DNA from 4 places in the Kribbella sp. NPDC056951 genome. Region 1 is predicted to be linked to each of the others. Evidence: riboswitches for the same ligand, from Rfam matches in the RefSeq annotation. Region 1 holds a riboswitch; each other region holds the start of a gene.
The links. Region 1 has a riboswitch for cobalamin ahead of ACFTSF_RS24300 (ribonucleoside-diphosphate reductase subunit alpha). Riboswitches for the same ligand answer to the same signal wherever they lie in the genome.
Positions count from the first base shown of each region.

Region 2: another riboswitch for cobalamin. It lies ahead of cobN (cobaltochelatase subunit CobN); the one in region 1 lies ahead of ACFTSF_RS24300 (ribonucleoside-diphosphate reductase subunit alpha).
Region 3: another riboswitch for cobalamin. It lies ahead of ACFTSF_RS03445 (ABC transporter substrate-binding protein); the one in region 1 lies ahead of ACFTSF_RS24300 (ribonucleoside-diphosphate reductase subunit alpha).
Region 4: another riboswitch for cobalamin. It lies ahead of metE (5-methyltetrahydropteroyltriglutamate--homocysteine S-methyltransferase); the one in region 1 lies ahead of ACFTSF_RS24300 (ribonucleoside-diphosphate reductase subunit alpha).

Region 1 covers NZ_JBHUQZ010000006.1:206,866-210,465, forward strand. Annotated here, with positions in the region: gene ACFTSF_RS24290 (potassium transporter Kup) at 1-1,421, shown strand, start outside; gene ACFTSF_RS24295 (DinB family protein) at 1,441-2,013, shown strand; cobalamin riboswitch at 2,045-2,200, shown strand; gene ACFTSF_RS24300 (ribonucleoside-diphosphate reductase subunit alpha) at 2,336-3,600, shown strand, end outside.
Region 2 covers NZ_JBHUQZ010000009.1:106,419-110,018, forward strand. Annotated here, with positions in the region: gene ACFTSF_RS29870 (phosphoglycerate mutase family protein) at 1-56, shown strand, start outside; gene ACFTSF_RS29875 (DUF3500 domain-containing protein) at 47-1,003, shown strand; gene ACFTSF_RS29880 (hypothetical protein) at 1,007-1,429, opposite strand; cobalamin riboswitch at 1,483-1,620, shown strand; gene cobN (cobaltochelatase subunit CobN) at 1,657-3,600, shown strand, end outside.
Region 3 covers NZ_JBHUQZ010000001.1:721,746-725,345, reverse strand. Annotated here, with positions in the region: gene ACFTSF_RS03455 (FecCD family ABC transporter permease) at 1-180, opposite strand, end outside; gene ACFTSF_RS03450 (FecCD family ABC transporter permease) at 177-1,169, opposite strand; gene ACFTSF_RS03445 (ABC transporter substrate-binding protein) at 1,166-2,188, opposite strand; cobalamin riboswitch at 2,213-2,394, opposite strand; gene ACFTSF_RS03440 (hypothetical protein) at 2,417-3,172, opposite strand; gene ACFTSF_RS03435 (MFS transporter) at 3,369-3,600, opposite strand, start outside.
Region 4 covers NZ_JBHUQZ010000005.1:80,425-84,024, reverse strand. Annotated here, with positions in the region: gene metE (5-methyltetrahydropteroyltriglutamate--homocysteine S-methyltransferase) at 1-1,225, opposite strand, end outside; cobalamin riboswitch at 1,344-1,557, opposite strand; gene ACFTSF_RS21255 (enoyl-CoA hydratase/isomerase family protein) at 1,634-2,692, shown strand; gene ACFTSF_RS21250 (LysR family transcriptional regulator) at 2,689-3,597, opposite strand.

The DNA.
Region 1 (3,600 bases):
TCAGCGTGCAGAAGCACGGCAGCGGCCGGATCGGCCGCTCGTTCGGTCCGATCATGATCGTCTGGTTCGCGGCGATCGCGGTCTGCGGGATCGGCGGCATCCTCGACCACCCGAGCATCCTCAAGGCGCTCTCGCCGACGTACGCGATCGGCTTCCTGACCGGGCATTTCGGGACCGCGTTCTTCGCGCTCGCGGCCGTCGTACTGGCGATCACCGGCGCCGAGGCCCTGTACGCCGACCTCGCGCACTTCGGCCGTCAGCCGATCACGCGGGCCTGGCTGTTCCTCGTCTTCCCGGCCTGCATCCTGAGCTATCTCGGCCAGGGCGCGCTGGTGCTGGAGGACCCGAACGGATTCACCAGCCCGTTCTTCCTGCTGGTCCCCGAGTGGGGCCGGATCCCGATGGTGATCCTGGCGACGGCCGCGACCGTGATCGCCTCCCAGGCGGTCATCACCGGCGCGTTCTCGGTCGCCCACCAGGCCGTCCAGCTCGGCTACCTGCCGCGGCTGCGGATCCAGTACACCTCGACCGAGACGGCCGGCCAGATCTACGTCCCGTGGGTCAACTGGGCGCTGATGATCGCCGTACTGACTCTCGTCTTCGCGTTCGAGACCTCGGCCGCACTGGCCTTCGCCTTCGGGATGGCGGTCACCGGCACGATCGTCATCAACTCGCTGCTGTTCTTCTACATCGTCCGGAAGCAGTGGCAGAAGCCGTTGTGGCTGGTCCTCCTCGGCGCCGCCATCTTCCTCACGGTCGAGCTGCTCTTCCTGGGCGCGAACCTGACCAAATTCGTGCACGGCGCCTGGCTGCCGCTGCTGATCGCGGTCAGCGTCTTCCTCGTCCTGACCACCTGGCAGCAAGGCCGCCAACTCGTCACCGCCAAGCGCGAACGCGAAGAGGGCCAACTGCGCGAGTTCATCGACACCCTGCACGAGCGCCCGATCACCCGCGTCGACGGTACGGCGGTCTTCCTGAACCGCGGCAACACCACCGTCCCGCTGGCGATGCGCGCCAACGTCGAGCACAACCACGTCCTGCACAAGAACGTGGTCATCCTCTCGATCGAGACCGTCACCGTCCCGCACGTCCCCGAACCCGAGCGCATCCTGGTCGACGACCTCGGCTACACCGACGACGGCATCATCCACGTCACCGCCCGCCTCGGCTACGTCGAGTCCGCCAACGTCCCCGAGATCCTCGAACGCGCCGCCGCCCAGAGCACCGAACTCACCGTCGACCCCGACGACACCTCCTACTTCCTCTCCGCCATCGAGCTCAAACTCGGCGACACCAGCGGCATGCCCCGCTGGCGCAAACGCATCTTCCTCGCCACCACCGCGATCACCGCCGACGCCGCCGAGTACTTCCACCTCCCCCGCGAACAGGTCGTCATCGTGGGCTCGCAAATCACCGTGTAGGTCTGTTACATTCGAACACATGTTCGAGTGGGACATCTTGCAGCAGCCCTCCGCCATGGCGATGGTGCGAGGGCAGTTGGGGTTCAGCTGGATGGTGCTGTCCGCGCGGCTGGCACAGTTGACGGACGAGCAGTACTTCTGGCAGCCGGGCGATGCGGCACTGACCGTCGTACGGCGGCACTATCCGAGTCACTATCGGTCATTGGGGTCCGGCGAGTGGGTGGCGCAGTGGCCGGACGAGCCTGATCATCGGGGGCCGCGGACGATCGCGTGGTTGATCGCGCATCTGACCGAGACGTTCTTCGAGCGGTGGGAGTGGACGTTCGGACCCAAGGAGCAGGGGCGAGGCGACATCACGTTGCACGGGAACGCGCGGGATGCGGTCGCCTGGCTGACGCATTGGGTGGAGGCCTGGCAGGACGGGATCGCGTCGTTGCCGGAGGAGCAGGTGGCCACGGTGGGGCTCAGTCAGGCGACGGCACTGGATGCCGAGGAGCCGTTCGGGCACGTGGTGTTACGGCTCAATCGCGAGCTCATCCATCACGGATCAGAGATCATGACGTTACAGGATCTGTATGGCGTCACGGCGTGAGGACCACAACATGTGCGACATGCGGCGTGTCGCTACCACTAGATCTAGCGGCTGCCCTAAAGTCTGTCGAGCTGGCGGTCAGGGGAATCCGGTGCGAGTCCGGAGCTGCCCCGCAACGGTGAGCGGACGTCCTGTCGTAGTGGGGCGGCCGCGAGTCCGGATACCTGTCGCCGGCGCGTGCACCGCCGGTGCGCGCGGTCCGAGACCTCGAGGGTGGGTCGCAGGGCGAGACGACAGTTTTCCGGCCGGTGCTGTCCGTCCCGTCATGCGCTCATGCCTTCTGGTCGCGGTCCTTCGCACGCGTAGGGAGAGAAGAGCTTCTGTGACCATCGCTTCCACATCCCGATCGGCGGCCGACGAGGCCGGCCACGGGAACCAACTGACCGTCGTCCGCCGCGACGGCAGTAACACTGTGTTCGACGCGACCAAGATCTCGGTCGCCGTCACGAAGGCGTTCCTGGCCGTCGAGGGTAACGACGCCGGCGCCACCCACCGGGTCCGCGACCTGGTCACCGACCTGACCGGCCGGGTCGTCGAGGCCCTGACCAGTCGCGGTGACGCGCGGCGTAGCGTCCAGGTCGAGGACATCCAGGACCAGGTCGAGCTGGCTCTGATGCGCGCGGGAGAGCATCAGGTCGCCCGGGCCTACGTGCTGTACCGCGAGGAGCGGACCAAGGCCCGCACCCCTGCCGACCCGGCTGAGCTGGCCACCACCAAGCCGGTCGTGTCGGTCCGCCAGGCCGACGGGACCCGCGTTCCGCTCGACGTCGACCGGCTGCGCGTGATCGTCGCCGAGGCCGCCGCCGGGCTGGACTCCGTCGACCCCGAGCAGATCCTGAACGAGACGATCGGGTCCTGTTACGACGGGATCGCCCAGCACGAGGTCGAGCTGGCTCTCGTGATGGCGGCCCGGTCGTACGTCGAGACCGAGCCGCAGTACAGCTATGCCGCGTCCCGCCTACTGCTGGACCAGATCCGCCGCGAGGCGCTCGGCCGAGTACACGGCGAGCCGCGGCAGGCCAGCCAGGCCGACATGGCCACGGCGTACGCCGAATACTTCCCGCGCTACATCGCGACCGGGATCGAGGCCGGGCTGCTCGACCCCGAGCTGGCCACCTTCGACCTGGACCGGCTGTCCGCGGCAATCCGCCCTGAGCGCGACCTGGACTTCGCCTTCCTCGGTCTGCAGACGCTGTACGACCGCTACCTGCTGCACATCGACAAGACCCGGTTCGAGCTGCCGCAGGCGTTCTTCCTGCGGGTCGCGATGGGGATGGCACTGCGCGAGGAGGACCGCGAGGGCCGCGCGATCCAGTTCTACGAACTGCTCAGCTCGTTCCGCTTCATGTCGTCGACCCCGACCCTGTTCAACTCCGGTACGACGCGACCGCAGCTGAGCTCGTGCTTCCTCACCACGGTGGACGACGACCTGGCCGGCATCTTCGCCGGGATCCGCAACAACGCCCTGCTCGCCAAGTACTCCGGCGGCCTGGGCAACGACTGGACCCCGGTCCGCGGAATCGGCGCCAAGATCCGCGGCACCAACGGTGAATCGCAAGGCGTCGTACCGTTCCTGAAGGTCGCGAA
Region 2 (3,600 bases), on a different contig from region 1:
AGCGCTGGACGACCGCACATGAGCCCACTGACTTGGAGCGAGCAGCGTGGTTGTAGAGCAGACCCGGGTAGCGGCCATCGACCTGCTGCGGAGTCTGAGCCCGGAGCAGCGGGCGTTGGCTCAGGCGGCGTTCGACACACCGGATCACCAGGAGTGGACCTATCTGCCGGGGGACCGGCCGGGACTGCCGTTGTCGTCGCTGACACCCGCACAACAGCAGTTGGCGCTCCGGCTGATCGCACTGGGCTGCAGTGAACGCGGTCTGGCCGATTCACTCGCCGTACTGGACGCAGAGGTGCTTCTGCGCGGTATCCCGGCGCTGCCGGAGTCAGGGGACTGGGAGGGCACTGTCCTCGGCGGTCGCTACTACCTGCGGATCCTGGGCGACCCTGCTGGCTTCGAGCCGTGGGCTTGGCGACTGAACGGTCACCACCTGGCAATCCACCTGACTCTGGTCGACGGTGCGATCTCTTTCACACCCTCGTTCATCGGCTCTAACCCGGCCACCGCCCCATCGGGCCGCCGCTTCCTGGCCGGCGAGAGCGACCTGGGCTTCCAACTCCTGCACGCCCTGGACGACAGCCAGCGCGCAGTCGCCGTCGTCTCACCCGACGCTCCCGACGACATCCTCACCCGCCACGACCCGGTCGCCGACCCGTCCCTGCTACACCGCGGTCTCGCGTACGGCGACATGACCGCCGACCAGCGTCAGATCCTCAGCCTCCTCGTTGGCCAGTACGTCGGCCGCGCAGCCGGCCCCATCGGCCTCCAGACCTGGCAGGACCTGACCGAACAAGGCATCGAGAACCTCACCTTCGCCTGGGCCGGCGAAACCACCCCCGGTCGCGGCCACCGCCATTACTACTCCCTGGCCGCCCCCACCTTCCTGGCCGAGTACGACAACACCCAGGACAACGCCAACCACATCCACTCCGTCTGGCGCTCCCACCGCTCCGACTGGGGCACCGACCTCCTGGCCGCCCACTACGCTGCCCACCGCTGAGGGTCACCAGACCCGGCGCTCACCCTTACTCAGCCCGAACTGGCCCAGCTCGACCCTGCGCCGCAGCCGCTTCCGCCGGTACGGCGCCACGACGGCCAACGCGATCCCGTCCCGGTGCTCGGCCTCGACGCGGATCCCGTCGGTCCAGCCGTCCTCGTCGATCTGGACGTCCGCGACCACCGCTACCGCGACGAGGTCGTCACGCTGCGCGCGCAGCCCGGCCCACAGCACCTCGAAGACCTTGGCGGTGTCCGGCTCGTCGGCCATCTCGATCGATCCCTCGCCCGCAGCGTCCATGCTGAGCGAGAACGGGGCGAATCCGCCCTGTTTGCCGACCTGCTCCTCGGCCAGATCGAGCGCTGTGCCGAACAGGCCGTCGAGAGCTTCCTGAGCCCGCTGCGAGGCTGCGTCGCGCCAGGATTCCATGGGTGGTGCCGCCTTCTGGTCGAAGTGATGTGTTCCGCATCCTGCCAACCGACGGGGTCGGATAGGGTGCAGGCGTCAAGCGACAGCTGTGCAGGAACCCGGTGTGAGTCCGGGGCGGTCCCGCCACTGTGACCCACCGGCGATGAACAACGCCGCGGGGAGTCAGGAACTGCTGCTGTCGCACCTCCGGCCGGGGCGTGGATACCCCCAGGAAGGACCGGTTCAGCGTGCCCGCGAACCTGTTGCTGTTGTCGACTGCCGACACCGATCTCTTGGCTGCGGCGGAGGCGGGGGCCGGCTGGAAGGTCGCGAACCCGGCCCGCCTGGAGCTGTCCGAGCTCGGACCGTTGCTGGATGCCGCTCAGATCGTGGTGGTGCGGCTGCTGGGTGGTAAGCGGGCTTGGGAGGACGGGCTGGACGCCGTACTGGCCTCCGGGAAGCCGGCTGTGGTGGTCAGCGGTGAGGCGGCTCCTGATGCGGAGCTGATGTCGCTGTCGACTGTGCCTGCGGGTGCGGTGACCGAGGCGCTGGCTTACCTGCGGGAGGGCGGCGCGGACAACCTCCGGAACCTGGCCGGCTTCTTGAGCGACACCATCCTGCTCACCGGCGACGAATTCGACCCGCCTGCAGCACTCCCGGCGTACGGGGTGCGGGGGACGTTTGTCGAGGACGACCGGCCGGTGGTCGGGATCGTGTACTACCGCGCGCATGAGATCGCGGGGAACACGGCATTCGTCGACGCGCTCGCGGCTGCGGTTTCTGAGGCTGGTGCGCAACCGCTGCCCGTGTACTGCGGGACGCTGCGCGGGCTGGACCCGACAAGCGCTGAGAATGCCGGACTGTTCGAGCTGCTGCGCAAATGCGACGTACTGGTCACCACGCTGCTCGCAGCCGGTGGATCCGTCGCAGCGAACGCCAGCGCCGGTGGTGCGGACGACGCCTGGGACGCCGGAGCACTCGCGTCACTCGACATCCCGCTGATCCAGGGGCTGGCGCTGACCTCGACGCGTGAGCAGTGGCTGGCCAGCGACGCGGCGATCAGTCCGCTCGACGCCGCCACGCAGGTCGCGATCCCCGAGTTCGACGGCCGGATCATCACCATCCCGTTCTCCTTCAAGGCGTACGACGCCGACGGGCTGGCCCGCTATGCACCGGACCTCGAGCGGTGCACCCGGCTGGCCGGGATCGCGGTCGCGCACGCCCGCCTGCGGCACGTCCCGGTGGCCGAGAAGAAGCTCGCGCTGGTGCTCTCGTCGTACCCGACCAAGCACGCCCGGATCGGCAACGCGGTCGGTCTCGACACCCCGGCCTCGGCGGTGCAGCTGCTCGGCAAGCTCGAGGAGGCCGGGTACGACCTCGGCGGGCTCGACCTCAGTGAGTTGCAAGGGGCTGACGGCGCCGACGGGCTGATCCACCGGCTGATCGCGGCCGGCGGACACGATGTCGACTGGCTGACCGACGAGCAGCTGGCGTCCGCGGTCGCGACGATCCCGCTGTCGACGTACTCGACCTGGTTCGCGCGCGTTCCCGAAACGTTGCAGGAGGCAATGACCGAGGCCTGGGGCTCAGCGCCGGGATCCTTGTACGTCGACAACTCCGGCCCCGAACCCGCGATTGCACTCGCCGCGCTCCGGTTCGGCAACGTCGTACTGATGATCCAGCCGCCGCGTGGCTTCGGCGAGAACCCGGTCGCGATCTACCACGACCCCGACATGGCGCCGTCGCACCACTACCTGGCGGCGTACCGGTGGTTGGAGAACGCTCCTGCCGATGGCGGCTTCGGGGCGCATGCGGTCGTGCACCTCGGTAAGCACGGGACGCTGGAATGGCTGCCTGGCAAGGGAATCGGGATGGCCGCCGACTGCGCGCCGGACGCCGTACTCGGCAACCTGCCGATGGTCTACCCGTTCATTGTCAACGACCCGGGCGAGGGCACGCAGGCGAAGCGGCGGGCGCATGCGGTCGTCGTCGACCACCTGGTGCCGCCGATGGCGCGGGCCGAGACGTACGGCGACATGGCCAAGCTGGAGTACTTGCTGGACGAGTACGCGACCGTCCAGGCGCTCGACCCGGAGAAGGTGCCGACGCTGCGGGCGCAGATCTGGACGCTGATCCAGGCGGCCCAGTTGCACCACGATCTGCACACTGACGAGAAGCCTGAGGACGACGAC
Region 3 (3,600 bases), on a different contig from region 1:
GAGGATCAGCGTGCCGTTGCCAGCAAGCGTCTCGAGCACCAACGCCAGCGGGATCTGATAGTCACCCCGGGTCAGCGAGAGCGCTCCGACCGCCAGCGTCAGCACCCAAGCAACAGACGACCAGACCGCACTGGAGACATCCACCCGCGTCGAGACCGGACCAACCCGCAGTGTCTTCACAGCGCAGCCAACCGGCGACGACGAACCAGCGCAATGAACACCGGCGCGCCAATGACCGCCGTGATGATCCCGACCTGCAGCTCATCCGGCCGAGCCACCAACCGCCCGACAACATCCGCAAGCAACAGTACGGCGGGCGCCAGCACCATCGACCACGGCAGAATCCACCGATAATCCGCACCAACGAGTGTCCGCGCGACATGCGGTACGGCGAGCCCCAGGAACCCGATTGGCCCAGCGATCGCAGTCGCCGTACCAGCAAGAACCACGACCGCCAGACCGGCCAACACCCGCACCAACGTCACCCGCGTACCCAACGACCGAGCCAGCTCATCACCCAGCGCAAGCTGATTGAGCGACCGCCCGAGAACCAACGCCAGAACGATGCCCACAGCAATGAACGGCACCGCCTGACCGATCACCGGACCGGTCGCCAGGGTCAGCGATCCGACCACCCAGAAGCGGAATTCGTTCAACGTCGACAGATCGAGCAACGTGATCGCGGAGGTCACCGACCCCAACAGCGCGGAGATCGCCGCGCCCGCCAGCGCGAGCTTCACTGGCGTCGCACCACCCCGCCCGATCGCGCCAACCAGGTAGACCACCACGGTCGCCACCAACGCTCCGCCCATCGCAAACCACACGTACCCGGTCAGGCTCTGCACGCCCAGCATTCCGATCGCCCCGACCACGGCCAGCGCCGCCCCGGCGTTCACCCCGAGAATCCCCGGATCCGCCAGCGGATTCCGCGTCACGCCCTGCATCAACGCACCCGCCAGACCCAGCGCCGCACCGGCCAACAACCCCGCACCGGTTCGCGGCAGCCGCAGATAGCGGATCACCCGGTCGTTGTCGCTGCCGCTGAAGTTCGCCAGCGCCAGGTAGACGTCATGCGCCCCGAAATACTGGTTCCCGATACTCAGCGACAGCAGGACCGAGACCGCGAGCACAGCGACGCACAGGAGCAGTCCGGCCGCTCGCCACCTCATTTGAACAGGTCAGCGTGAATCGTCTTGGCGATGTCCTCGGTCGTGTAAGCACCACGCACACCGGCCGAGTGGTTCGCGAACAGCCACGGTACGACGTGCTTGTTGCGTACCGCCTTCAGGTTCTGGAACGCCGGGTTCGCGAGGATCTTGTCCACCTCGGGCTGTGTCGAGGCCGGCGTCAACGCGGCATCGCAGCACCCGCTGATCAGGATGTAGTCGGGATTGCGCTTGATCAGCTCCTCGACGCCGATCTTCACGTTCCGCTTGGCGGTCAGGTCGGCGAAGACGTTCACCCCACCGGCCTGCTTGATCAGCACGGTCCCGAAGTCCGGCCCGCCGGAGACGGTCAATCCACCACCCTCCATCCCGGGTCGCAGAATCGCGACGGTCGGCTTCGGCGCGCTCTTCACCTTCGCCGCGACCGCGGCGATCCGCTTCTGCTGATCGGCGATCACCGCCTCGGCCCGATCCTGGACCCGGAACAGCTTGCCGAGGTCGCGCAGGTCGGCGTACACGTTGTCCATCGTGACGCTGGCCGGGTCGATCGCCTCGTCGCCCTTACCGTCCGCGGTCGGGCAGAGCGGGCTGAAGATCCACGTCTGGACCCCGAGCTCGCCCAAGCTCTTGCGGCTCCCGAAGCTCTCGTCGCTGCCACCACCGACGCTGAACACGTCGTTGAACCCGGACAGCACGAAATCCGGGTTCGCCGCGAGCAGCTCTTCGCGGCTGGGCAGGTTCTTGTAGTACTTCGCCTTGGTCTGCGCGCTCGCGTACTCCGGAAGCACCTCGGCATCCAGGTACGCCGTACCGACCAGGCGATCGGAGATGCCCAGCGCATGCGCCATCTCGATGGCCGGTTGGTACGCCGCGAACACCCGCTTCGGCGGACCGCTGACGGTGACGTCGATCCCGCAGTTCTGCACGGTGATGATCGATCCGTGCGGCCTGGCCGCGGTGGACGTGCCACAACCGGCGAGCAGGCTCAAAAGCAGGACAGGGACAACGGATTTGCGCAGCACAGGACCGCTCCTCCAGCACCTCGTGGACGGATCACATGCCGTGGCCGGTCTCCTGGCTGACGGGACTGCATCCACCGGCCTGGTCTTCCCAGCACAGGGCCAGTGACCTCCCTCAAGAGGGACTGCCGGTGAACTCCCGATCACAGTGGCGAGGGCCGCTCCGGCATCACACCGGCTTCCCGAGCACCACGGCGCCGCCACAGTAACACCGGCGACTGAGTCGCAGGTTCAGCGGTACTGCGAGAGCATCGCGAGCGCGAACTGGGTCATCGTGTCCGGGTTGACCGCCCGCGCCGGCAACGGCACCAGGTCGACCAGCTTGTTGTCGCCGAGCCGGATCGTGGTCCGCCCGGTCGCGGTGTCCACGTAACCCTCGTCACCGAGCGGGATCGCCTGCGCAGTCGGTGTCTTCCGGATCGCGGTCATCAACGCGACCGCGTTCGGAGTACGCCGTACTGACGAGGACAGCACGCTGTTCGCGGAAACCCACCCGCAGACCAGGTCCCCGAGCTCGGTCTGACCGTCCCGGCGGATCGACGCGGGCGCCCCCATCACCTTCGCCGCAGCCGACGAGCCACGCTCACACTCCGACCGAGTGATCAACGGCTCCGCCTCGGGCAGCCCGGGCGCCTGCCGAACCACCTCCTGCCCCAGTACGACGTACTTCGCGAGCGTGGCTTTCGGTCCCGAGACCTTGTACAGGCGACCGTCGAACAGGAACACCACCGATGTGTCGTTTCCGAAGCCGCCCGCACCGACAACCGCGGGCTTCCCCTTGTACGCCTTCTGCGCGGCAGCCAGCGTCGCCTTGGTCGCCGCCTGCACTGACACCCCGACCCGCAGCACCGGTCCGTTCGGACTGGTGCTCAGACCGAGCTGACACGTGTCATACGTCGCCGGTACGCCGAAGTCGGCCGGCGGTGCCTTGGGTTGAATCTGCACGACCGGTACGGCGAGTGTCGCCTGCACCAGCGGTTGGTCCATCCGAACACACAACGTGTCGGCCACCTTCGCGGTCGGCGGTGTACTCGACGGAGTTGACGATGGTGTCTGAGTGGGAGTCGTGCTGATCGACACGAGCGGCGGCACGCTCGGCGCGGTCTCCTGCCCGGGTCCCCCACACGCACTGGCGAGCACTGCGACAAAAGCGAGCGGCAGGATACGCATAGTGCGCCAAAGCCTACGCTTCGTCCGCCTCGGCCGCGGCCCGGAGATCGCGTTCGCGCACCGCGTGCTCGTCGGTGCGAGCGTCGTACCGCCAGAAGTCGCGTAGGGCGGCGCCGGTGGCTGCGACGCCGGCCACGCAGAGGATGCCGCCGCTGACGATCGACGTCCGGACGCTGGTCAGGTCGGCGACCAGACCCGACCGGGCCTGGCCACCGAGCGGGCCGAGCATGTAGGACAGCATCTCG
Region 4 (3,600 bases), on a different contig from region 1:
ACGCCGCCCGGCCACTGTCGTCAGCCGTCACACCGGCGACGCGGGCGCGCACGGCCGGGTTGTTCGTCAACGCCGAGTTCGCCCTGGACTCGAGCGCGGCTCGGTTGGTCTCGAGTTCGGCCGCGATCGACTCGGTGCCTTCGGTGATGCCGCGAGCCAGTGTGGCGATCTCGGCGGTCTTCTGTCGAGCGAACGCGAGCCAGCGGGAGACCTCCGGATCGAGGTCCGCGTCAGCCGCGACATCGAGCGGGACATGCAGGAGCGAGCAGGACGAGCTGACCTCGACCTGGTCGACCAATCCGAGCAGAACGGCCAGTGTGGACAGCGATTTGGGCAGATCGTTCAGCCAGACGTTACGGCCGTTGACGACACCCGCGACGAGGCGCTTCGACCGGATCTCGGGGACGGCTGCGAGGTCGTCGAGGTTGGCCGCGGCCGGTCCGGTGAAGTCGATGGCCAGGCCCTCGACCGGCGACTTCGCCAGCACCGGCAGTGCGTCGCCGAGCCGGTCGAAGTACGACGCGACCAGGAGCTTCGGGCGATCCAGGAGGCCGCCCAGTTCGCCGTACGCGCTCGTGGTTGCAGTCAGCTCATCCGCGGTCCGGTCCTGCACCAGAGCCGGCTCATCCAGCTGCACCCACTCCGCTCCGGCGGCACGCAGGTCGGCCAGGACCTCGGCGTACACAGGAAGGATCTTGTCGAGGAGCGACAGCGGTTCGAAGTCGATGCCGGGCGCGGGTTTGGCGAGGAGGAGATAGGTGATCGGTCCTACGAGGACCGGGCGGGCCTTGAATCCGAGCGCGAGTGCTTCGCGCAGTTCGGCGACCTGCTTGGTGGAGTCGGCGGCGAACGTGGTGTCCGGGCCGAGCTCCGGGACCAGGTAGTGGTAGTTCGTGTCGAACCACTTGGTCATCTCGAGCGGCGCGACCTCCTGGGTACCGCGCGCCATCGCGAAGTAGCCGTCCAGCGCGTCGGCGTCCACTGCGGCACGGTGCCGCGCGGGGATCGCGCCGAGCAGGACGGACGTGTCCAGGACATGGTCGTAGTACGAGAAGTCGCCGGTCGGAACCTCGTCGATCCCGGCGTCCGCGAGCTGCTGCCAGTTCGATCGGCGCAGGTCGGCTGCGATCTGCCGGAGGGCGTCGGCGGTGACCGTGCCTTTCCAGTAGCCCTCGATGGCTTTCTTCAGCTCCCGGTTCGGGCCTTGCCGGGGGTAGCCGTGCACGGTGGTCAAGCGTCTCTCCTTAGCGAGCGAGCCTGTCTTGAGGACCACAGGGCTTGGAGAAAGGCGGCACACGTACGCCGGCCCTCCCACGAGGCCTTGCGATCACCGCCGTACGACGGGCGCACAGCGGGCGGCTGGCAGGTCTTCGGACTCGTGGGCACGTCCGGCGAACCGGACACCTACTGACCGTCGCTTCCCAGACCGTGAGGTCCAGTGCGTATGACGGTGGTCGTTCCCACTTACCGCTGCGGGGCAGTCCCGGATTCACACCGGGTTCCCTCTTGCGACGTCCTGACCGGCTGCCAGGACGAACCAGCTACCCGATCAGCCTACGCACTCGCGGGAGGTTCCGGCCCTGTGATCCACACCCTAGGAATTTAGTAGGACATCCAGCTACTTTGGCGCACCGTGAGCAACGTCGAAGAATCCCCGGTCCTCGCGCACGTGGACGGTCACGCCGGTCATCTGGTGCTGAACCGGCCGCGCGCGATCAACGCGCTCACCCACGAGATGGTCACGATCATCCGCCGGGTGCTCGACGAGTGGGCCGCGGATCCCGCCGTACAGACCGTCGTACTGACCGGCAGCGGTGACCGCGGTCTGTGTGCGGGCGGCGACATCGTCTCGATCTACCACGACGGGATCGCCGGCGGTACGGCGTCGACGGCGTTCTGGGCGGACGAGTACCGGCTCAATGCGGAGATCGCGGAGTACCCGAAACCGTTCGTCGCGGTGATGGACGGGATCGTGCTCGGCGGCGGCATCGGGCTGTCGGCGCACGCGAGTATCCGGGTCGTCACCGAGCGGTCGAAGCTCGGCATGCCGGAGACCGGGATCGGCTTCTTCCCCGATGTCGGCGGCACCTACCTGCTGTCGCGCGCACCGGGGGAGCTGGGCACGCACCTCGCGCTGACGGCCGGGTTGGTCGGCGCGGGTGATGCGATCGCGGTGGGTCTCGCCGATTGGTATGTGCCGAGCGATCGGTTGCCGGATCTCCTTACTGCACTGGCTTCTCAGGACGCGGCGACCGCGGTGGCCTCGTTTGCCGATCCGGTTCCGGAGTCTGGGTTGATCGGTGACCGCGAGTGGATCGACGAGGCCTACGAGGGCGACGACCTGGTGAAGATCTACAGCCGGTTGGCGGATGCCGACGTACCGGCTGCGCGGGAGGCCGCCGTGGTGCTGCTGACGAAGTCGCCGACCTCTTTGAAGGTGACGCTCCGCGCGCTGCGGGCCGCGGCCGATCTGCCGTCGCTGCCGGCTGCACTGGAGCAGGAGTACCGGTTGTCGGTGCGGCTCCACGGTTCGCACGACTTCCTTGAAGGTGTGCGGGCGCAGGTGATCGACAAGGACCGCAACCCGCGGTGGTCACCGGCCACCTTCGACGGCGTCAGCGACGAATCCATCACCGCCCACTTCGCCACTCTCGGCGACGCCGAGCTCGGGCTCACCGACGCGTCGAGCTAGCCGTCCGCGCTCGCGGCCGCGCGGATGGCGGCGGCCAGGCGAGCAACGGGCTCAGGTACCGGGCGGGGGAGCCGTGCCAGCAGGATGCGGCGTTGCTCCTCGGGGCCGCCTTGTACGGCGATGATCCGGACGCCCGGTGGGAGGGCGAAGGTCAGGGCGGCGGGGGCAGTGGTGATGCCGCAGCCGGCGGCGACCAGGTGGAGTTTGGCCAGCCAGTCGCGCGCGGTGTGGACGACCTGGGGGCGCTCGTCGAGACCCGGCCAGACGCCCATGTACTGCTCGCCGCCCGGACCGGCGATCCAGCGCTGACCACGGAGATCCTCGATGTCGACGACGTCGGCGTGGGCGAGCGGATGCGTGCTGGGGACCGCGATCCGGAGACTGCGTTCGGAGAGCGTGTGCAGCTCCAGCGCGGGCGATTCGGCATCGGGCGCGCGGAACGGCGGCGCTGAGGCCAGGAGTGCGAGGTCGATGGTGCCTGCGCGTAGTGCGCGGACCAGGGCCGGAGTACTGCCTTCACGGCTGATGACCGTGATGCCGGGGTGCGTCTCGCGGAGTGCCGCGAGTGCGCGGGGTACCAGGAAGACGCCCGCCGTCGCGAACCAGCCGAGCCGGACCGTGCCGAGCTCTTCCGGGATCCCGGCCAGCTCACGAGCGGCCGCATCGACCTGATCGATCGCGGCGGCAGCCCGCCGTACGACGATCCGTCCGGCCGGCGTCAGCCGTACCCCGTCGTGGCGGCGCTCCAGCAGTGCCGTGCCTGCCGCGCGTTCCAGGGAGGCGATCTGGCGCGAGACGGCCGACTGGGTGTAGCCGAGCGCGGTCGCCGCGGCGGTGAGCGTGCCGCGCTCGGCCACCTCGCGGAACACCCGCAGGGCAGTCAGGGAGGCGTCGGTGAAGGTCATGAC